4 regions of the Streptomyces sp. WAC04114 genome follow, and region 1 is predicted to be linked to each of the others. Evidence: riboswitches for the same ligand, from Rfam matches in the RefSeq annotation. Region 1 holds a riboswitch; each other region holds the start of a gene.
The links. Region 1 has a riboswitch for cobalamin ahead of K4G64_RS03685 (ABC transporter substrate-binding protein). Riboswitches for the same ligand answer to the same signal wherever they lie in the genome.

Region 1 (5,377 bases):
CGGCGGCGGGGCGCAGGACGCGGTAGACGGTGCGCAGGAGGCTGGACTTGCCGCTGCCGTTGGGGCCGACGAGGCCGATGACTTCGCCGGGGCGGGCGGTCAGGGAGACGTCCTCGACGAGGCGGTGCGCGCCGGCGGTGAGAGTGACGCCGTCGACGACGAGTTCCGTGGCGGTCATGCCCCTCCTTGGTCCGTGGTCCTGCGGGCGTCGCGGCGCATCAGCCACAGGAAGAACGGGCCGCCGCACAGCGCGGTGAGCACGCCGACGGGTATCTCCATCGGCGCGGCGACGACACGTGCTGCGATGTCGGCCCAGATGAGGAAGACGGCGCCGCCTAGGGCGGCCGTCGGCAGGACACGGCGATGGTCGCCGCCGACGGCGAGGCGGACGATGTGCGGCAGCATCAGGCCCACGAAGCCGATCGGTCCGCAGGCCGCGACCAGGATGCCGGTGACGAGGGAGAGCAGGACGAACATGCGGGCACGGAAGCGGGCCACGTCCAGCCCCATCGTGGTCGCGGCCTCCTCACCGGCGAGCAGCAGGTTGAGGTTGCGGGCCTGGACCATGAGGACGGCGATGCCCAGGAGCAGGGCGGCGCCGGGCAGCCACAGGGTGTCCCAGTTGACGCCGCCGAGGCCGCCGAGGGTCCAGGCGAGGACCGCGCGGGCCTCGTTGCCCCGGTCGGTGGTGAGCAGGAGCAGGTCGAGCACGGCGGTGAGTACCGCGGCGATGGCCACGCCGGAAAGGACCAGTCGTGCGGAGGTGATCCGGCCGCCGGTGCGGGCGGTGGCGTAGACGAGCAGCAGTGCCCCGAGCGCCCCCGCGAACGCGGCGGCCGACAGCGACACCGGTCCGAGCAGGGTGACCCCGAAGACGATCACCACGACGGCACCCAGGGACGCCCCGGAGGAGACGCCGAGCAGGTAGGGCTCGGCGAGCGGGTTGCGGATCAGGGCCTGCAGGGCGGTGCCCACCACCGCGAGTCCGGCGCCGGCCACGGCCCCGAGGAGGACACGGGGGGCGCGGACGTCCAGCACGATGGTCTCCCGCGCCCGTGACCACTCCGGCTCCGCCCAGTCGGCGCCCAGTGCGTGCGTCACGATGCCCCACACCTGTCCCGGCGGCACCTGCACCGAGCCGATCGCCAGGCCCGCCGTGGCGGAGACCACCAGCAGGACGGCCAGCACGGCGAGTGTGACCGCGAGACCGGCCGGGCCGGGCCGCCTGTCGTCCCGCGCCCCCGGTTTCACGGCCCGCCCGGCGGCATCGGTGACCGGAGCCGTCACCGGAAGCTCTCGGGGTGGATGCCGCGGGCCAGGTCCTCCACCGCGTAGGCGGACCGCACGCCGACCAGGGTGGCGGTCAGCGGCAGGACGACGAACCGCTTGTTCCTGATGGCGGGCACGTCCTTCAGCGCGGTCTGGGACAGCAGGAACTTCTTCTTCTGCTCGACGCTTCCCGCGCCGGCGTAGTCGTAGATCGCGATGACTTCCGGCTTGCGGTCGAGGACCTGCTCCCAGGAGACGTCACCGAAGACGTCGTCGAGGTCGGCGAAGACGTTCTTGCCGCCGGCCAGCCGGATCAGTTCGGTGCCGAGGCTCTTGCCGCCCGCGGTGAAGGCGGACTTGTCGCCGCTGTCGTAGACGAAGACAGGGACCTCGGGTGCGCCTTCGACGGCGGTGGTGGCCTTGCCGACCCTCGCCCGGAGGTCGGAGACCAGTTCGTCCGCGCGGTCGGGTACGCCGAAGATCCTGCCGGCGGTGCGGACTTCTTCGTAGGTGTCCTTCATCGTCACGCGCTTCTTGCCGCAGTACTCGCGGTTGAGGTGGGTGTCGATGCCGGCGTCGGCGAACGCCTTGCGGGAGCGGCCCTCGTTCTCCGCGAAGGCACTGCCGTAGCCGCCGTAGACGAGATCCGGCTCGGCCTCGAGGACGGTCTCGAAGGACGGTTCCTTCTTCGCCAGTTCGGGGATCGACTCGTAGTCGTTCCTCAGCTCGGGCAGGACGGCGGAGTCGGGGAAGGCGGTGCCGACCATGCGGTCCTTGAGCCCCAGGGAGAGCAGGAGTTCCGCCGGGTGCTGGTGGATGGTGACGACGCGGGCGGGTGCCTTGTCGTACGTCGTCTTCACGCCGCAGTTGTCGATGGTGACGGGGAAGCCGTCGGCCGACGCGGCTGTGGCTTTCGCGTCCTGGGCGGTGTCCTGCGAGGATCCGCAGCCGGCGGTCAGCAGGGCCGCCGACACGGCCACGGCCGCGGCCGTAGCCCGCAGGGCACGGCGTCGGCGGGCAGGGGTGGACAGCGGGGGACGGGACGTGCCGTCGTACACGTGAAGCCTCCTGGGGAGTCCGCGCTCCTCGGAACGGGCCCGCGACAGGCCAGTGTCCTGACTCCCGGATCGACGCTCCCCCTGCCTTCCCGCGCGGCGCGCAGTGGCGTTTCGAAGGGTGCACTCCCCGGTCACAGTGGCGGGACCGTGCCGGATTCGCACCGGCTTCCTGTCTCCCGTCGCGGTGATGACCCGCTGATACTACGGTCTGCCGAGAAGTGGCCAACAGGGCGTGCGGAACCGTCCGAGCGCCCCCGCCGGATCTCACGCCCCGCGTACCGCCCGCACCACCAGCCGCTCGGCGTTCTCGTCGTAGGGGCGGCCATCGAAACCGCCGAAGATCTCCACCGGGCCGAAGCCCGCCTCCTCCACCATCCGCCGCAGCTCGACCGCGCTGTACACGAACCACACCAAAGTGGCGCGTGTCACCCGCTCGCCCCGGACCAGGACCCAGTCGCTGCGCAGCCGCGCCCAGTCGTCCAGCACGGTGTCGGTCTGCACCATCAGGTCCTCGCCCCGCCGCACCACCTTCGGCGGAGTGACCTTGCGGGCCAGCAGCTCCTTGCCGGCCAGGTCCAGGACGAGGGTGCCGCCGGGGGCCAGGCAGGTGTGCATGGTGCGCAGGACACGGGCGTTGTCGGCCGGGTCCTCGAAGTAGCCGAACGAGGTGAACATGTTGAGGACGACGTCGAAGGCGCCCGGTGCCTCGTACGCGCGGGCGTCGGCCCGCACGTACGTGACCTGGACGCCCGCGTCGGCCGACCGCTTGCGTGCCCGGTCCAGCATGGCGGGGCTCAGGTCGACCCCGGTGACGTGGTGGCCGCGGCGGGCGAGCGGAACCGTGAACACACCGGGGCCGCAGCACAGGTCCAGCACCCGGGCCCCGGCGGGGAAGGCCAGCAGGGGAGAGGTGCCGAGCAGTTCCTCGGCCTGCGCGTGGCGCTGCTCGGAGAAGAGGAAGTCGTGGAACTCGGTCCAGAAGTCATCGTCCTGGAACCCGCCCGTCCGTGTCATGCGCTCTCAGTGCTCCTTCGTCGTGGTGGGTGCGGGGGTGAGGGTGTCGCGCCTTGCGGGTGCGCAGTGCCAGGAGCAGCGGCGGCAGCACCAGGCACTGCGCCGCGGCCAGCAGCCAGAACCAGCCCGCGTGCCCGGCGTGTTCGGTGAGTCCGTAGAGTTGCCCGCCCAGTACTCCGCTGGCGCAGGCGCCGAGTCCCGCGGCCAGCCGCTGCCGCCCGAAGACGACGGCGTCCGAGCGCGGGCTGCGGCGCAGGGCCTCCAGGTCGTTCTTCAGGAACAGGACGATGTCGCCCAGGGTGATCAGGGCCCCGCCCGCCAGCAGGGCAGGCCGGGTGCCGATCGCCAGTACCGCGAGCCCGGCCGCCAGGCCCGTGAAGCCGACCGCGAGGGCCGTCGCGTAGGGCATGCGCCGGATCAGGCCGGACGCGAGGGGCTGGACGACGATGACCAGGGTGAAGCAGAGCAGCAGGACCAGGCTGTAGAAGGCGCTGGACGCCCGCTCGACGGCGTACACCGCCAGGAAGTGCTGGAAGTGGAAGTAGAGGTAGAAGGCGAGCGCGTTGGCGGCGAACGGCAGCACCGCCGGCCCGGTGAGCAGACCCCGCCCTCCTGTCTCCGGCCCCCGTTCCCGCTCGCCCTTGGTGTCGGGGAGCCGGGCGTGGCCCGCCGTGACCAGGACGAACAGCGCCGTGACGGCGACGAACAGCCAGCCGGGGGAGGACAGTACGAACGGCCCCGCGATCAGCGGTCCCACCGCCATCCCCGCGTTGAGCGCCGCGTTCCCCGCCGACAGGAAGGCGGGACGGCGTTCGTCGTCCACTCCGTGCACGAGGTACGCCTTGTTGGCCGGCAGGTACAGCGCGGCGCCGCAGCACGTCAGGACGAGCGCCCCGACGGCCAGGGGCGGCCAGCGCAGGGCGAGCAGGAGGCCCACGAATCCGGCCGTGCGGATGATCAGGGCCCACAGCATCGTGCGGCGCAGCCCGATGCGGTCCGCCAGGGCCCCGCCCGCGATCCCTCCGGAGAACTGCACGAGGGACGCCACGGCCAGGACGATGCCGACCGTGCCGAGCCCCATCCCGAGCCGTTCGTGCAGGAACACCGACATGAACGGCAGCACCATGAAGCTGCCGAGCGGGATCAGGAACGAGCTGAGCAGCAGGAAACGCGGCGGGCCGTCGAGCGTGGACAGCGCGGCCCGCAGGCCGGTGCCGCCCGGTGCGTGGTCAGCCACCGGCGTCCCCGGTCCCGGGGAACGGCTCCGTGAGCACCCGTACGGCGTTGGCGGCGGCCACCGCGTGGTGCGTGGCCAGTTCCGCGGTCTCGGCTTCCGCGTAGACGATGCCCGCGTAACCGCGGCTGTCGGCCAGGTGCTCGACGGGGTCGCCGACGGATCTCACCGGGTACCAGGCCGGTGAGCCCGGCATGTCCGCCAGGCGGTCGAGCCCGGCGACGCCGGTGAACACTCCGGGTGCGGCCGGGTAGCCCAGGACGAACGCGACCGCCGGAGCGCCGGGCAGGTCCGCGTCCATGAGGCGGGGACGGCGCCCGAGGGCGGCCTCGATCATCGCCTCGTAGACGTTGACGCCGAGCGCCCGGCACATGCCCTCCCCGATCAGGGCGCCTCCGATCCGGGGGTTGACCTCGACGACCTCCGGCCCGCCGGTGGTCAGGACGAACTCCACGTGCGCGAAGCGGTCGGTGTAGCCGATTGCCGCGAGCACGTCACCGAGCCACCGCTCCAGCACGGCCCGCCGCGCCTCGGGGAAGGCCACGGGGAACGCGGTGATCTCCTCCCGGAAGTACGGCTCCGGTGACATCAGCCTGCTGGAGACGCCCAGCAGCCGGGTCCGGCCGGCCCAGGTGAGGGTCTCGGCGCTGTACACCGGCCCGCTGAAGTACGGCTCGGCGAACAGCCGCCCTTTCAGCTGCCGCCCGGGCGCCTCGGCCAGGGCCGCGTCCAGTTCCGCCTCGTCGCGGACCAGCCAGACGTTCTGACTGCCGGTACCCGCGGTGTCCTTAAGAACGGCGGG
Region 2 (5,377 bases), on a different contig from region 1:
AGGGCCGAGAAGAGCTGCATCGCGGCGACGCCCGCGAGGACGACCCGGTCGGTGGTGCCGCCGAGGGTGTGGCTGAGCAGCAGCACCAGAGCGAACGACAGCAGGGCGCCGAGGAACGCGCCCCCGGACACCGATATGGCGCCGCCGCCCGCGCCGAGCACGACCACGAGGACCGCTCCGGTGGATGCGCCCGAGGACACCCCCAGCACGAAGGGGTCGGCCAGCGGGTTGCGCAGCAGGGATTGCATCACCGCCCCGCACACGGCGAGTCCGGCCCCGCACACGGCCGCGAGCAGGGTGCGCGGCAGCCGCAGCTGCCAGACGATCCCGTCCCTGATCGGCGTCAGCTCCGAACTGCCGAGGCCGAGATGGGCGGCCACGACGGACCACACGTCGCCGACGCCGATGTCGGCGGGACCGATGGTGATGGCCACGGCGAGGGAGGCGACGAGCGCGACGGTCCCGGCCGCGCCCAGCGCGAGTCCTGCCCGGCGCGGGGGCCCGGTCCCGGCGGCCGGCAGCCCCTGGGCGGTCACTTCACCAGCCCGAACCGGCGCAGCCCGGCCGCCACCTGCTCCACACCCTCGACGGTGCGGATGGTCGGGTTCATGGCCTGGCCGCTGAGCAGCACGTACCGCTTGTGCCGGACGGCGTCCATGTTCCTGGTGACGGGGTTGGACTCCAGGAAGGCGATCTTCTTCGCGGCGGACTCGGCGGTCTGGGACTTGCGGGTCAGGTCGCCGATGACGAGGACGTCGGGGTCGCGGTCGGCGACGGTCTCCCAGTTGACCTGTGGCCACTCCTCGTGCGTGTCGTCGAAGACGTTCTTCGCGCCGAGGGCCCGGGTGATGATGCCGGGCGCGCCGCAACAGCCCGCCAGGTAGGGCGACTCGGAGTTCGCGAACCAGTAGAGGAGGGTGACGTCGGAGGCGTCGATGCCGGCCGTGGCCTTCTTCATGCGCTGCTGGAGGGAGCCCACGAGGGCGTCGCCGCGCTTCCTCACCCCGAACACGGTCGCGAGGTCGCGCACTTCGCCGTAGACGGTGTCGATGTCCAGGGCCTTGTCGCGGGCGCCGTCGCCGCCGCCCGAGTTGTCCTTGCCGGCGCAGTCGGACGGGGAGACGTAGGTGGGGACGCCGAGCTTCTCGAACTGCTCGCGGGTGGCGACGCCGCCCTTGCCGAGGGTGGAGACGAAGGACGCGGCGACGAAGTCGGGCTCGGTGTCCAGGACGCGTTCGAAGGACGGGTTGTCGTCGGCGAGGCGCGGCACCTTCGCCTCGGCCTTCTCCAGCCCCTTCATCACGGGGTCGGTCCAGGTGGCCGTACCCGCGAGGCGGTCGGCCAGGCCCAGGGAGAGCAGGATCTCGGTGGTGCCCTGGTTGAGGGACACCGCGTGCCGCGGCGGGGCGGGGACGCGGACCTCGTGCCCGCAGTTGGTGAGGGTGACGGCGGCCTTGGCGTCGGTGGACGCGGTGCCGCCGCAGCCGGTCAGGAGCAGGGAGCCGGCCGCGAGCAGGGCGGCGGCACGGGCGGGTCGGGCGAGGGGCACGGGAACCAGTCCTCAGGCGTCGAGGGCTCATGCGCGGAGCCCGGTCGTACGGTGCTCCCCCGCCGCACGCGGCCGCGGGGGCCGCCAGCAGGTCTTCGGACTCGGGTTCACCCGGGATCGAGGCGCCTTCCCGGACGTCCGCGAGGGAGTCCAGTGGCCGAGGCCCCGCCCGTCCCCCTCACCGCTGCGCGTCAGTTCCGGATTCGCACCGGATTCCCTGACCCACGTACATGGGTTCGACTGGCCTCGGCAAGCTATCACGGAGGCCGGCCGGGGAATCACCGCACACCCGGCGCCGTTACACAAGGAACAGTTCGTCCACGACTTCCTTGGAGGCCGCCGGTGCACGGCGACGAGGCAACGGTCCGCAGGATCCTCACCGAGCTCGGCGACACCTGGGCCGTGGTGGGCCTGTCGTCGAACCAGCGGCGCGCGGCGTACGGCGTCGCCGCGGTGCTCCAGCGCTTCGGCAAGCGCGTGGTTCCGGTGCACCCGAAGGCGGAGACGGTGCACGGGGAGAAGGGCTACGCGAGCCTGGCGGACATCCCCTTCGACGTGGACGTCGTCGACGTGTTCGTGAACAGCGACCTCGCCGGGGCCGTCGCGGACGAGGCGGTCGCCAAGGGCGCGAAGGGCGTCTGGTTCCAGCTCGGCGTCATCGACGAGGCGGCGTACGACCGGGCCCGTGCGGCGGGCCTGGAGATGGTGATGGACCGCTGCCCGGCGATCGAGATCCCACGGCTGTCTCGTCACGACGTGCAGTAGCCCTGAGGGAGGCAGCCGTCCGCGGAGGTGACCGTCCACTGACAACGGCCTCCATAATGTGCGCATGACCCACCCCCTTCCGCCCGCCGACTCCGGTGCCCCGCACCGTTTTCCGGTCGTCGTCGTGGGCGCCGGTCCCGCGGGTCTGACCGTCGGCAACATCCTGCGGGCCGCGTCCGTGGACTGCCTGGTGCTGGAGACCGAGACCCGGGAGTTCGTCGAACAGCGGCCCCGGGCCGGGGTCATCGAGGAATGGGCCGTGCGGGGCCTGGAGAAGCGGGGCCTCGCCCGGAACCTGCTGGACCGCGCGGAGCCGCACACCGCGTGCGAGTTCCGCTTCGACGGGGAGCGGTACAGGTTTCCGTACGGCGAGCTGACGGGCAGCCACCACTTCGTCTACCCGCAGCCGTTGCTGGTGACGGACCTGGTGCGCGAGTACGCCGACGTCCGGGGCGGCGCGATCCGCTTCGGCGTCCGGGACGTACGCGTCCACGACGTCGACGGCGACCGGCCGTCGGTGTCGTACACCTGCCACGAGAGCGGCGAACTCCAGGTCGTGCACTGCGATTTCGTCGCGGGCTGCGACGGGGCGCGCGGGGTGAGCCGGGCCTCGCTCCCGACCGAGCGGGTCCGGATCGCGCGGCACGACTACGGCATCGGCTGGCTGGCCCTGCTCGCCGAGGCCCCGCCGTCCACCGACTGCGTGCTGTTCGGCTGCCACGGTCGCGGCTTCGCCGGCCAGATGCCCCGCAGCCCGGAGGTGACCCGCTACTACCTCCAGTGCCCGCCGGGCGACGACGTGGAGAACTGGCCGCACGAGCGTGTCTGGTCGGAGCTGCGGGAACGGCTCGGGGCGGCCGGTGCGCCGCCGCTGACCGAGGGCCGGCTGATCGAGAAGCGTGTGCTGGACATGCACGACTACGTGGTCGAGCCGATGGTGCACGGCCGGCTCTTCCTCGCGGGCGACGCGGCCCATCTGGTCGCCCCGATCGCCGCCAAGGGCATGAACCTCGCCCTGCACGACGCCTTCCTGCTCGGCGACGCCCTGGTCGCGCGGCTCACCACCGGTGACGGCGGCGGCCTCGACGGCTACGCGCAGGCGTGTCTGCGGCGCGTGTGGGACTACCAGGAGTTCTCGCAGTGGCTGTCCGAGGTGTACCACGGCACGGCGGCGGGCGACCCGTTCCGCGCGGGCACCGCGCTCGCCCGGCTGCGCCGTCTGTTCACCTCGCCCACGGCGGCCGCCGCCTTCGCCGAGCAGTACCTCGGGACGGCGGCGCGCTACTGAGCGGGCCGTGGTCAGTCGTGCGGGGGCCGGTCGCTGAGCCGGTGGTCGGCCACGTTCAGCGCCTCGTCGACGAGCCTGCGCAGATGGCCGTCGCGCAGTGAGTAGATCACCCGGCGACCCTCCTTGCGTGTGTCCACCAGGCCCGCGAGGCGCAGTCGCGCCAGGTGCTGGCTGACGGCCGGCCGGGCCGCCCCGCACGCCTCCGTGAGGGTCGTGACGTCGGCCTCTCCCCCGGTCAGCGCGTGCAGCAGGGCGAGCCGGGTCCGGTCCCCCAGCAGGGCCAGCAGTTCGGCGGCGAGCGCGAACTGCTCCTCGCCGGGGCTGCGCGGATGCGCATCATGCGCAGATGACAGGTGCATGCGTGCGCTCATACGCACATAATGGCGCCACGACACGGGTACGTCCACTCTCGCGCGCACCGGAAGGGGATCCACGTGAGCGACCGGCACGAGCACTCCCACCCTCATGAACACACCCCCGGGCCCGATCGCGGGAACCCGCAGGGACGCGACCACGGGCACTCGCCCGGGCACGACCACCGGCACGAGCGGAGGCACGACCGCGGGAATCCGCCTGGCTACGGCCACGGCCACGGTCACGGCCACGGCCACCGGCACGGCCTGCGCCACCGGGTGGCCCACCTCCTCGCCCCGCACTCCCACGAGACGGCCGACAAGGTCGACTCCGCCCTGGAGTCCTCGGCCCGCGGGATGCGGGCGCTGTGGGTCTCGCTCGTCGTCCTGGGTGTGACGGCGCTGGCGCAGGCGGTCGTGGTGGTGGTCTCCGGGTCGGTGGCGCTGCTCGGGGACACGGTGCACAACACCGCGGACGCACTGACCGCCGTCCCGCTCGGGATCGCCTTCGTGCTGGGCCGGCGCGCGGCCACGCGCCGCTTCACCTACGGCTACGGGCGGGCCGAGGACCTGGCCGGTCTCGTGATCGTGCTGACGATCGCCGCGTCCGCGGCCTTCGCGGGCTGGACGGCCGTGGACCGCCTGCTGGATCCGCGCCCGGTCCAGCACGTCCCGGCGGTCGCCGTGGCCGCCCTCGTCGGCTTCGCCGGCAACGAGTGGGTGGCGCGCTACCGCATCCGCGTCGGCCGCTCGATCGGCTCGGCCGCGCTGGTGGCCGACGGGCTGCACGCCCGCACCGACGGCTTCACCTCGCTGGCCGTGCTGCTGGGCGCCGGCGGCTCGGCCCTGGGATGGCAACTGGCCGATCCCGTCGTCGGGCTGGCGATCACCGCGGCGATCGCGCTGGTGCTGCGGGACGCGGCCCGGGAGGTGTTCCGCCGGGTGATGGACGCCGTCGACCCGGTCCTGGTGGACCGCGCCGAGCGGGCCCTGACCGAGGTGCCCGGGGTGCGCGGGGTGGGTGAGCTGCGGCTGCGCTGGATCGGCCACCGGCTGCGCGCCGAGGTGGCGGTCGTGGTGGACGGCGACGAGACGGTGCGCGAGGCCCACCGCATCGCCGTGGACGCCGAGCACGCGCTGCTGCACGCGGTACCGCGGCTGACCGCGGCCCTGGTGCACGCCGACCCGGAGCCGGCCCCGGGCGAGAGCGACCCTCACCTGCCGCTGGCCCACCACATCGCGGCGTAGGCCAAGAGACCCGGAGCCGCCGCCGGATCAATCGCAGGCCGGCTCATCGCGACGTCAGGTCAGGAGACCCCGAGCCCCTCCAGCACCTCGGCGTGCGGCAGTTCGGCGAAGGCCTTGCCCGGAACCAGCAGCTTGCCGCGCCGCCGCCCGCTGCCGACCAGCACGTACGGCAGG
Region 3 (5,377 bases), on a different contig from region 1:
ACTCCTCACAGGCAGCGACCGCCTTGCGGGTGGGTACGTCCGCCACCGCCTCCTGGAGCGAGGCCGCCCCGTCGGCCACGGGCAGTTCTCGGCCTGCGTGACCCTCGGCCCAGCGGGCGGCGGCCGTCTTGAGCCCCGAGAAGGAGAAGGCGTACGGCTCGTCGCGCGGGCCCGTCAGCGGGCGGGGGAAGGGGACAGCGCGCGGATCCCCCACGCGCGCTGCCCGGTCGATGGCCGGCCCGCCGGGATACGGCAGCCCGAAGACCCGAGCGACCTTGTCGAAGCACTCCCCTGCCGCGTCGTCGAGGGTGTCGCCGAGATGGAGGATCGGGTCGCGGGCCAGATCGCGGACCAACAGCAAGGACGGATGTCCACCGGAGACGATCAGCACCATGCAGGGGGTCGGCAGTGGCCCGTGCTCCAGGGTGTCGGCGGCGACGTGACCGGCGAGGTGGTGGACGCCGTACAGCGGGACGCCCAGCGCGTACGCGACTCCCTTCGCCCCCGCGAGGCCCACTTGCAGCGCGCCGGACAGGCCCGGCCCGGTGGTGACGGCGACGGCGCCGATGTCGGACAGTCGCAAGCCGGCCTCGTCCAAAGCCTGCTGGATCACCGGACGGACGGAGTGGACGTGTGCCCGGGCGGCGATCTCGGGGACCACCCCGCCGTAACGGGCGTGCTCGTCCATGCTCGACGCCACCGCATGCCCCAGCAGCCGCCCGTCCCGGACCAGGCCGGCACCGGTCTCGTCGCAGGACGACTCGATGCCGAGAACGATCGGAGAGCCCATCGCCCACCTCCTATTGCAAGTCGATCGCAATAACGAACCTATTGCAAGAAGATACCGGGCTGCGCAAGACTGAAAGAGGGTGCGGGGCGCCGTCTTGCCTGACACGTCCAGTCCTCGGACGCAGCTCCGCACCCTCCCGGCTCTGCGTCACGTCCCTTCGTTCGGACGGCGCATCGCGAGCACCGGCCGTAGACGAGCAGCGATCCCGATGCGTCGGGCCGCAGCCCGGTCAGCTCCTCGATCCGCCCCACCGCTTCCGTCAGATGTTCGCGGGCCAGTGCCGCGACACGGCCGCACAGCCCGCACACGATGTGGTGATGCGGCTCGCCCGTGATGCCATAGCGCGTCGGGCCCGGACCGGGGACCGCGTGGACCAGGCCCACGGCCTCCAGGGTTTCCAGGGTGCGGTAGACCGTGGTGGTGTGGACGGCCTTCCCCCTCCGTGCCAGTCCGGTACGGGCCTCGGCGGTGGAGAGATGGAGCCCGGATGCATGCAGGAGCGCGAGGATGCGCAGACGGCCCGGTGTGCAGCGCAGTCCGTGTCGCATCAATGAGGCGCGGTGCTCCGGCTGTACGGTCTCCGGCCGCTGGTCACGAGTCTCTTGCAACAGTACGAACGCCCCCTGGCTGTGCGACGCGACCGCGGTCCTAGGACCAATTCCTGATCAGCGTGCGACCTCTTTTGCTGTTAGCGTGCAACTGCATACCATTCGCAATTATGTCGGAGGACGTTGGACATGCCGGTGTACAGCCTCCCGGAGCTTCCGTACGACTACTCGGCGCTCGCTCCGGTCATCAGCCCGGAGATCATCGAGCTGCACCACGACAAGCACCACGCGGCCTACGTCAAGGGCGCCAACGACACGCTGGAGCAGCTGGCGGAGGCCCGGGACAAGGAGTCGTGGGGGTCGATCAACGGCCTGGAGAAGAACCTGGCCTTCCACCTCTCCGGCCACATCCTGCACAGCATCTACTGGCACAACATGACCGGTGAGGGCGGCGGCGAGCCGCTGGAGAAGGACGGCGTGGGCGAGCTGGCGGACGCCATCGCCGAGTCCTTCGGGTCCTTCGCCAACTTCAAGGCGCAGCTGTCCAAGGCGTCGGCCACCACGCAGGGGTCGGGCTGGGGTGTGCTCGCGTACGAGCCCCTGAGCGGGCGCCTCATCGTCGAGCAGGTCTACGACCACCAGGGCAATGTCGGCCAGGGCTCGACCCCGATCCTGGTCTTCGACGCCTGGGAGCACGCCTTCTATCTCCAGTACAAGAACCAGAAGGTCGACTTCATCGAGGCCATGTGGCAGGTCGTCAACTGGCAGGACGTCGCCAAGCGCTACGCCTCCGCCAAGGAACGCGGTGACAGCCTGCTGCTCGCGCCGTGAGCGTGGTGATGCCGTAGCCGCGTCGGCGCAGATGTCCTGCTCGTGATCGTCTTCTCAACCTTCACTTGCAGGCGGTATGACGAAGGGCTTCCGCGAGGACATGACTCGCGGGAGCCCTTCGGCTGTCCCGGTTCGCGGTCAAGGGAGGCAGCGCGCAGTGCATTCGTGCGCGGGTCGTGTGCCGCGCTTCACCACGGCTCATTGCTCCGCGGGCGTATGAGATGACGTGTCCTTCTGCCATGATGGCCCGCGACAAAGGCGACGGCGGAACGAGGAAGCCGGTGTGAATCCGGCGCGGTACCGCCACTGTGATCGGCGAGCGGATCCCGAACAGACCACTGCCCGGACGCGGGTGGGAAGGCCGGGACGAGCACTGACCCGAGAGCCAGGAGACTCACGCGGTCGCCTCCTCGATATGACTGGGGCGGATTTCCCCGGGGAGGCGGGTGTGTCGGGATGCCCATGGCGGTGTCGCGGGACGGTGCGGTGCCGTGCCGGGTCGTGGTGTGCCGGGACTGCTGCTGCGGCAGTCCGAAGGTGACCGGTGTGGACCACGGTGAGCAGACCGCGCGTCTGGCCGAGGACGCCCCGGTCCGGGTCACCGAGTGTCTCGACGTGTGCGAGCAGGCGAATGTGATCGTCGTGCAGCCTTCGTCCGAGGGGCGTGCCGCCGGTGGCCGTCCGGTCTGGTTCGGCCTCGTCAACGATCCCGCCGCGACCGAGGACATCGCCGCCTGGGTACGGGCGGGCGGACCGGGCATCGCGGAACTGCCGGACATCCTGGACCTCTACCTCTTCACCCCGCCTCGGCGTGCCCGGGCCGGGAACTCCGTGTCATCGGCTGCCGCGGCGGCTCGACAGCTGCCGCGCCTGACTCGACGCGACTGACTCGACGACTCCCGACCCCACCAGACCCGCCCTGATCGCCCCGACGCGATCGATTTCAGCCACTCCGGCCGGCTGTCATACCCGGCCGTCCTCCGGACCACCAGCCAGTCCGGACCGTTCCCGTTCCACCCCGCGGTGAGAGGACCCATTCCATGATGGGCAAGCGCCCGATGTCCCTGCTGTCGGCGATCGCCGCCGCGGCCCTGCTGATATCCGGCTGTGGCGGGAGCGCCACCCGGGACGACGCCGCGCAGGCGGGCTCCGCCGTCGACGGCTTCCCCGTCACCCTCTCCAACTGCGGTGTGAAGACGACCTATCAGCGTCCTCCGCAACGCGCGGTGTCGCTGAACCAGCACGCGACCGAGGTCATGCTGGCGCTGGGCCTGGAGAAGTCGATGGTGGGCACGGCCTACCTCGACGACAAGATCCTCCCCGAGTACCAGGACGCGTACGGCGGCATCAAGGTCATCGCGAAGGAGTACCCGTCCTTCGAAACGCTGCTGGCCGCCGAACCCGACTTCGCCTACGGCGGTTTCGCCAGCACCTTCGACGAGAAGGAGGGCCGCAGCCGCGACGCCTTGTCCAAAGCCGGGATCAACTCCTACCTGAACATCGAGGAATGCCCCTCCGGGCCCGTGACCATGGACTCGATGGACCGGGAGATCCGGAACGTGGCCAAGATCTTCGGGGTGCCGGAACGAGCCGACAAGGAGCTGAAGAAGCTCCACGCCACCCTCGACACGGTCGAGAGCAAGCTCGCCGGAGTCACGCCGGTCAAGCTCTTCGTCTACGACAGCGGCGACAAGACCGCCTTCACCGCCGGCGGGGCGGGCATCGGCAACGAGATGATCAAGCAGGCGGGCGCGGTGAACCTCTTCGCCGATGTGGACAAGGCGTTCGGCGACGTGTCGTTCGAGCAGGTGGCCGAGCGGGCGCCCGAGGTCATCGTCATCTACGACTACGGCGACCAGTCGGTCGAGGACAAGAAGAAGTTCCTGCTGTCGAACCCGGCGCTCAAGGACGTACCTGCCATCAGGAACAAGCGGTTCGCCGTGCTGCCCCTGTCGTCCACGGTGCTGGGCGTCCGGGTGCCGGCCGCCGTGGAGTCCCTGGCCCGCCAGATCCACCCGGATCGCTTCAAGTGAGCGGCGCGACCGACGCGGCGGGCGTGACCGAGGAGAAGGACGCGGGCGCCGGATCGGAGGCGAGCTTCCGGAGAGCGGTCGGCGGTGACGTCATAGTCCCGGGCCGCAAACGGATTCCCTACCCGCTCGTGCTCCTGCTGCTCGGCGCGCTCGTCCTGGTCTCGGCCACGTTCGGGATCGCCGTCGGATCCATCGGCGTCCCGGCCGACCAGGTGTGGGGCATCCTGCTGCACCGCGTGCATCCGGCGCTGGCCGACCCGACCTGGACTCCGGTCCGCGAGACGATCGTCATCGACGTACGGCTGCCGCGCGTGCTGCTGGCCGGTGTCGTCGGCGCGGGCCTGGCCGTATGCGGGATGGCCCTGCAGGCCCTGGTGCGCAACCCGCTCGCGGACCCGATGCTGCTCGGGGTCTCCTCGGGTGCCACGGTCGGCGCGGTGCTGGTCGTCGTCTTCAACCTCGCCCTGTTCGGGGTGTTCTCACTGCCGGTTGCGGCGTTCCTCGGCGCTCTCGCCGCGCTGGTCGCCGTCTACTTCCTGGCCAGGTCCGGCGGCCGGATGACCACCGTTCGGCTGGTACTGGCGGGCGTGGCGATGGCCGAGGTGCTGTCGGCTCTCGCCAGCTTCCTGGTCGTCACCTCCGACGACCCGCACAAGACGCAGTCGGCGCTGCGCTGGATGCTCGGCGGGCTGGGCGGCACGACCTGGACGGTGGTGTGGATCCCCGTCGGTGCCGTCCTGCTCGGCACGGCCGTCCTGCTCGGTGTCTGCCGGTCCCTCAACCTGCTCCTGGCGGGGGAGGAGGCCGCGGTCGCGCTCGGTCTGGACGTGCACCGTTTCCGTGCCGCGATGTTCACGCTGGTCGCGTTGATCATCGGCACGATCGTCGCGGTCAGCGGCCAGATCGGCTTCGTCGGTCTGATCATGCCGCATGTGGTACGGCTGCTCGTCGGCGCCGACCACCGCCGTGCGCTGCCCGCCGCGGCCCTGCTCGGGGCGGCCTTCCTCATCGCTGCCGATTTGGCGGCGCGCACGGTCATGAGCCCGGAGGAGATCCCCGTGGGCATCCTCACCGCCCTGGTCGGCGGCCCCTTCTTCCTGTGGCTGATGCGACGGAGGACAGCATGACGCAGGACAGCGTGACGACAAAGACAGCCACAGCGACCGGCGCGATGA
Region 4 (5,377 bases), on a different contig from region 1:
CCACGCCGCCGTACCTGCCAGATCGCCGCCCCGCCCAGGACCACCACCACGGCGATGCCCGCGACCAGGCCCAGGGACGGGCCGTCGTCCGACGGGGCCTTCTGCTCCGCGGCGGGCTTGTCGGGCTCCGGGGTCCGCTGCTGCGAGACCTGTTCGCCGCAGCCCTTCTCCGGGTAGCCCGCGATCGCGCACAGCAGGGCGTTGGTGTCGTAGCGCAGCGGCTTGGCCACCGCCGCCAGGGCCTCGGCCGTCGTCGCGTCGGGGGAGACCCGGGCGCAGGCCGTGCGCGCGGCGGGCGGGGTCTCGCCCTCGGGGGCGTCCGACGGGGTGCCGAAGTCGAGGACCAGGGCCACCCGCTTGCGGCCGTCCTGCGCGGGCGTCTTCGCGCAGATCGTCGCGAAATCGGCCTTGCCGCGCGGCCGGGCCGCGTTCGCGGAGTCCTCGCTCACCGCGAAGCGGAAGCCCTGGACGTCGCCGTCCGAGGGCCGGGCCAGGGACGGGCCCTGGGTGGCGTAGACCCAGTGACCGCCGTCGCGCTCCCAGAACGACCAGTACCGGTAGCCGGCGGCCTGGGCCTGGCCCGCTCCCGCGCACAGCAGGAGCGAGGCCAGGAGGAGGAGAAGGGCCCTGCGGATCACGGCTGCTGCTTCTTCTTGCGGCCGGTGAACAGGAAGCCGATACCGATGCCGGCGACGAGGCAGACGCCGACGTACCACCAGACGCCGAAGAAGTCCGAGCCGGAGTCCTCCTTCTTCTCGTCCGCGGCCTTGGTCTGCTCCGCCGTCTGCGGGGCCGGGCCCGTGGCGCCCAGCTGCTTCACGAGGTCCGCGCCACCGAAGTCGCGGGGGTTCGTGCCCGTCGCGTGGGCGGCGAAGATCAGCTGGGCGTAGGCGGCCGGACCGCTCTGCGCGGCCCATTCGGCGGAGTTCTTCTCCAGCCACCGCACGGACTTCTCCGCCTGCGCGGTGGCGCCCTGCGCGGCGAGCGCGACGACCGCGTCGGCGGTGTTGCCGTAGTCGGGCTGGGGCTCGGCACCGGCCAGTGCGGACATCAGGTGCCCGTTGTCCTTGGTCAGGGCGGCGGTGAGATAGCCCGCGCCGTTCGCCGCCGCCTGCTGAGGCGTCCCGGCCTTCTCGCAGGTCGTGTCGGACTTCTTGCCGGGCTCGACGACCATGCCCTTGCCCAGGGAGCCGAGCACACCGGCCGCCGTGGCGTCCGCGTTGGCGGCGAGCTCGCCCTTCTTGTCCGGCTGGAACGCGAAGGCGCCGTCGTCGTCCCCGCCGCAGGGCAGGGCGAGCTTCAGCAGCGCGTCGTAGGGAGACTTGCCGTCCTTGACGACCCGGTCCGGCTTCTCGCCCGCGGCGGCGAGCGCGCCCACGACGACCGACGTGGAGTTGGTGTCGCTGGCGCCGCCGGGCGAATAGCCCCAGCCGCCGTCCTTGTTCTGCACCGACTTCAGCCAGCCTATGGCCTTGCCGGTGACGTCGTCGTGCCCGCCGAGCGCGGTGAGGGCCTGCACGGCGGCGGACGTGGCGTTGGTGTCCAGCATGGTCTTGGCGTCGCACGCGGCGGTGGGGTCGGGACGGTACGCGGCGAAGGAGCCGTCCTCGCACTGCTGCCGCGCCAGCCACTCCACGGACTTCTCGGCGGGCTTCACACCCACGGTGTCCTGCGCGAGCAGCGCGAGCGACTGGCGCCAGACGCCGTCGTACTTCGGGTCCGTGCCGCCGTACAGGGCGGACGGGAACGCCTGGGAGGGCGACGGGGACGGGTCGGCGGCGGCCGGGGTGGCGGCGCCGATCACGGCGACGGCGGCCAGGACCGCGGCGCTGCGGCGGACGTTCATGATCGGCGGGTGCCTCTCCCTGTGGGGGAGCCGGGCAGCACGGGGCACCCCCCGGCGGCTCGGCTCCGTATACCTCGACGGTGCCGTGCACCGGCGGACTGCCGGGCACGTGAGCCGGTCACGAACCGTACGGAGCGATCCGGCTCACCGCCCGCGGCGGGCGGTTCACGGTTGCGGGTCAGCGCCGGAATTGCACCGGCTTTCCCCCGTACGGTGTGATGACGACCCGCTCACTGTACCCGCACGTAGGAATCGGGCCGAGGGGGCCGGGGCCCCGCGGTACAGGGCCGCCGGTCCGGCGACGAGGGCGACCGAGGTGGGGCCGTGGAACTCCCGGGTGCCGCGCAGGAGTTGATCCTCTTCGGGGTGTCGACCGGCTAACGTGGGGCTTCCTCGACCACACACTCAGGAGCGTCCATGACCGAGCAGGAGCCGTTCCCCAAGATCGACACCTCGGTGCCGCACTCGGCCCGGATCTGGAACTACTGGCTGGGCGGGAAGGACAACTACGAGGTCGACCGGGTGGCCGGTGACGCGTTCCGTGAGGTCTTCCCCGGGATCGAGACCGGTGCCCGTGCCGCCCGCTACTTCCTCGCCCGCGCCGTGCGCCACCTCGCCGCCGAAGAGGGCATCCGGCAGTTCCTGGACATCGGCACCGGCCTGCCCAATGTGGACAACACCCACCAGATCGCCCAGCGGGTGGCCCCGGAGAGCCGGATCGTCTACGTCGACAACGACCCGCTGGTGCTGGCCCACGCCCGCGCCCTGCTCACCAGCACGCCGGAGGGCGTCACCAACTACGTCGACGCCGACCTGCGCGACCCCGGCGCCATCGTCCGGGAGGCCGGGAAGACACTCGACTTCGACCAGCCCGTCGCCCTCATGCTGATGGGAATCCTGGGCCACATCGAGGACCACGACGAGGCCCGCTCCATCGTGCGACGCCTGGTGGACGCCCTGCCCCCCGGCAGCTACCTCGTGCAGTACGACTCCACCGACACCAGCGAGGAGTACGTCCGGGCCATCCAGCAGTACAACGACGGCGGCTCGATCCCGTACATCCTGCGCAGCCCCGAGCAGATCGCGCGCTACTTCGAGGGCCTGGAGCTGCTCGACCCGGGCGTGGCGTCCTGCTCGCGCTGGCGTCCCGACGCGGCGGCCCTGGGCCTGCCCGCGGAGGTGCACCAGTACGGCGGCGTCGCCCTCAAGCGCTGACCCTCAGGTCTCCTGAAGGACGCGGTGCAGGATGGTCGGAGTCTCGTCCGGCGACTCGGCTTCGACCACCAGCCGGTTCATGGCGTCCCAGTAGCACTCGATCTCGGCCGGCCGGTCGGGGTAGAGGGCGCCGGTGAGCTGCTCCAGGTAGACCACGTCGGGCAACTGCCCGCCGGGCAGCCGCAGAATGGTGATCGGGCCGCCCTCCGCGGCGTGAGCACCGGCGGAGAACGGCAGGATCTGCACCGTCACGTGCGGGAGCCCGCAGATCTCGATGAGGTGCCTGAGCTGGTCCCGCATGACACCGACGCCGCCCACCGGGCGCCGCAGCGCCGCCTCGTCGATCACCGCCCACAACCGGGTCGCCGGCTGCCGGTGCAGGATCCGCCGGCGGGCCATCCGCAGGGCGACCCGGCGGTCGATCTCCGCCGCACCGGCGTCCGGGTGCGCGAGCCGCAGGGCGGCCCGGGCGTAGTCGGCGGTCTGCAACAGGCCGGGGACGCGCTGCACCCGGAAGCAGCGGATGAGGCTCGCCGCCTGCTCGGCCCCGAGATAGGTCTGCGTCCAGGCCGGCACGACATCGCTGTACGACCGCCACCAGGCAGGGGTGTTGGCCTGCTCGGCCAGCGCCATCAGGGTGGCGCGCTCGGCCTCGTCCGTGACGCCGTAGAGGGTGAGCAGATCGGCGACGTCGCGCAGCTTGAAACCGTGGCGGCCGGCTTCCATCCGGCTGATCTTGGAGGCGGAGGCCCGGATGACGTGCCCCGCGTCCGCCCGGCCGATGCCCCGCTTCTCCCGCAGGGCGCGCAGCCGGGCACCGAGGGCCAGGCGCGGCACCATGGGCCCGGCACACCCGCCTTCCAGGGCCCCGCTGCCGGTCGTCGTGCGTGCGGCCTCTTCGGTGCCCATGGGCATGTCTCCTTGCGGTGGAACGCAACTCCGCACGCGCTGAAGCGTCGCGGCACGACCATCCTAGGGGCGATGCCCCGACGTCATCCGGAGTATGCCGAAGGCGCGTGCCTGCCCGGGTGGGCGCCGAGGCGAGGACGGCGGTGGCCGGTTCTCAGCTCTCGGCGGCCAGCTTATGACGGTAATAACTCTCGGCCGCGTCGGCGAATTTCGAGACGAGGAAAGCGTTGATCCCTGCCCCGGCGAGGGCGCCCAGTACCGGAACGAAGCCCGTCACCGCTTTCGAGCCCAGAACCGCGGAGAATTTCACCGCCGCTTTCTGCGCGATCTTGTTGATGAACGGCTTGCTGAGTTTCACGGCGGCCTTGGCGCCCTTCTTCCCTACGATCTTCCCGCCGACCACGGACACACCACTGCCCGCGCCCAGTGCAAGTGCCTTGGCCATCACGGCGGTTCCGTACGTCGGGTAGGCGACGTTGAACGCGATGAAGCCCGCCGATGCCGCGGCCCCCGCAGAGGTCACGCTCAACGCGTCCGGCTCCAGGGCGTCGGCCCAGAGGGCGAGGATGACGGCGAGGTCGTCCTCTCCGTCCACCGTCGCGCCCATCTTGAAGCCGATCCCCCATGCGCAGACGGACATCTTGTGCAGCAGGAACGCCACATCGCCGACCATGACCACGGCGTGCGCCCCCGGCACCGCCATCGCGGCCGCACCCGCCGCGGCCACCTGCCCGGTCTGCGAATTCCGCCAACTCCGCACCGACGAATACCCCGCGGCTCCCCGCTGCGCCATCGACGTGTCCCAGCCGAGCCGATTGAACGCGGAGACGAATATCTCCGCGGACATGCTTTCCCCCACGGCAAGCCCCCCAATGCACACTTTCCAGTGATCGCGTGATGGGGTGACCGCACCCCGCCGGGCACGCTATCCGGACAGTTGGCCGATGGTCAGGGTCGTGCGAAGGGCGCGTTTTAGTGCTTCAGGGGCGTGCACTGCTGTGCGCACACCTGCCTGTCACCACGTGCACGCCGCTCCGTCCTCCACGTACGTCAGACCGCCACGTACGTCACCGGCTCGCTCCCCGGCACCGCCTCCGCCCGGCCCAGCTTCACCAGTCGCCGCAGATGCGCCTCGGCCTCCGAGACGGCGATGGTGCGGGAGCCGTAGGGGATGTCGGACCAGGGGCGGTTCCACTCCATGCGCTCGGCGAGCTGCCAGGGGGTGAGGGGCTCGGCGAGCAGGGCCAGCAGGTCGGTCAGGCGGGACTCGTGGTGGGTGAGCAACTCCCGTACGCGGGCCGTGGCGTCGGAGAAGGGGTGCTGGTGGGCGGGGAGGATCTCGGCGGGGGCCAGCCGGCCGACCCGTTCCAGGGAGTCGAGGTAGTCGCCCAGGGGGTCGGTGATGGT

Region 2: linked by a shared signal. The riboswitch ahead of K4G64_RS29905 (ABC transporter substrate-binding protein) and the one ahead of K4G64_RS03685 (ABC transporter substrate-binding protein) in region 1 are both predicted to bind cobalamin.
Region 3: linked by a shared signal. The riboswitch ahead of K4G64_RS17715 ((2Fe-2S) ferredoxin domain-containing protein) and the one ahead of K4G64_RS03685 (ABC transporter substrate-binding protein) in region 1 are both predicted to bind cobalamin.
Region 4: linked by a shared signal. The riboswitch ahead of K4G64_RS32990 (prenyltransferase/squalene oxidase repeat-containing protein) and the one ahead of K4G64_RS03685 (ABC transporter substrate-binding protein) in region 1 are both predicted to bind cobalamin.

The regions. Positions count from the first base shown of each region.
Region 1 covers NZ_JAIGQA010000006.1:73,215-78,591, reverse strand. The annotation lists gene K4G64_RS03695 (ABC transporter ATP-binding protein) at 1-178, opposite strand, end outside; gene K4G64_RS03690 (iron ABC transporter permease) at 175-1,287, opposite strand; gene K4G64_RS03685 (ABC transporter substrate-binding protein) at 1,284-2,327, opposite strand; cobalamin riboswitch at 2,357-2,538, opposite strand; gene K4G64_RS03680 (class I SAM-dependent methyltransferase) at 2,592-3,341, opposite strand; gene K4G64_RS03675 (MFS transporter) at 3,310-4,578, opposite strand; gene K4G64_RS03670 (ATP-grasp domain-containing protein) at 4,571-5,377, opposite strand, start outside.
Region 2 covers NZ_JAIGQA010000152.1:14,264-19,640, reverse strand. The annotation lists gene K4G64_RS29910 (iron chelate uptake ABC transporter family permease subunit) at 1-536, opposite strand, end outside; gene K4G64_RS29905 (ABC transporter substrate-binding protein) at 533-1,549, opposite strand; cobalamin riboswitch at 1,618-1,809, opposite strand; gene K4G64_RS29900 (CoA-binding protein) at 1,892-2,314, shown strand; gene K4G64_RS29895 (4-hydroxybenzoate 3-monooxygenase) at 2,379-3,602, shown strand; gene K4G64_RS29890 (metalloregulator ArsR/SmtB family transcription factor) at 3,614-3,973, opposite strand; gene K4G64_RS29885 (cation diffusion facilitator family transporter) at 4,037-5,203, shown strand; gene K4G64_RS29880 (YbaK/EbsC family protein) at 5,263-5,377, opposite strand, start outside.
Region 3 covers NZ_JAIGQA010000059.1:763-6,139, forward strand. The annotation lists gene tsaD (tRNA (adenosine(37)-N6)-threonylcarbamoyltransferase complex transferase subunit TsaD) at 1-790, opposite strand, end outside; gene K4G64_RS17705 (Fur family transcriptional regulator) at 829-1,338, opposite strand; gene K4G64_RS17710 (superoxide dismutase) at 1,528-2,169, shown strand; cobalamin riboswitch at 2,392-2,586, shown strand; gene K4G64_RS17715 ((2Fe-2S) ferredoxin domain-containing protein) at 2,626-3,057, shown strand; gene K4G64_RS17720 (ABC transporter substrate-binding protein) at 3,210-4,202, shown strand; gene K4G64_RS17725 (FecCD family ABC transporter permease) at 4,199-5,329, shown strand; gene K4G64_RS17730 (ABC transporter ATP-binding protein) at 5,374-5,377, shown strand, end outside.
Region 4 covers NZ_JAIGQA010000191.1:82-5,458, forward strand. The annotation lists gene K4G64_RS32985 (SCO2322 family protein) at 1-638, opposite strand, end outside; gene K4G64_RS32990 (prenyltransferase/squalene oxidase repeat-containing protein) at 635-1,846, opposite strand; cobalamin riboswitch at 1,964-2,093, opposite strand; gene K4G64_RS32995 (SAM-dependent methyltransferase) at 2,264-3,061, shown strand; gene K4G64_RS33000 (helix-turn-helix transcriptional regulator) at 3,065-3,970, opposite strand; gene K4G64_RS33005 (EcsC family protein) at 4,125-4,817, opposite strand; gene K4G64_RS33010 (MBL fold metallo-hydrolase) at 5,021-5,377, opposite strand, start outside.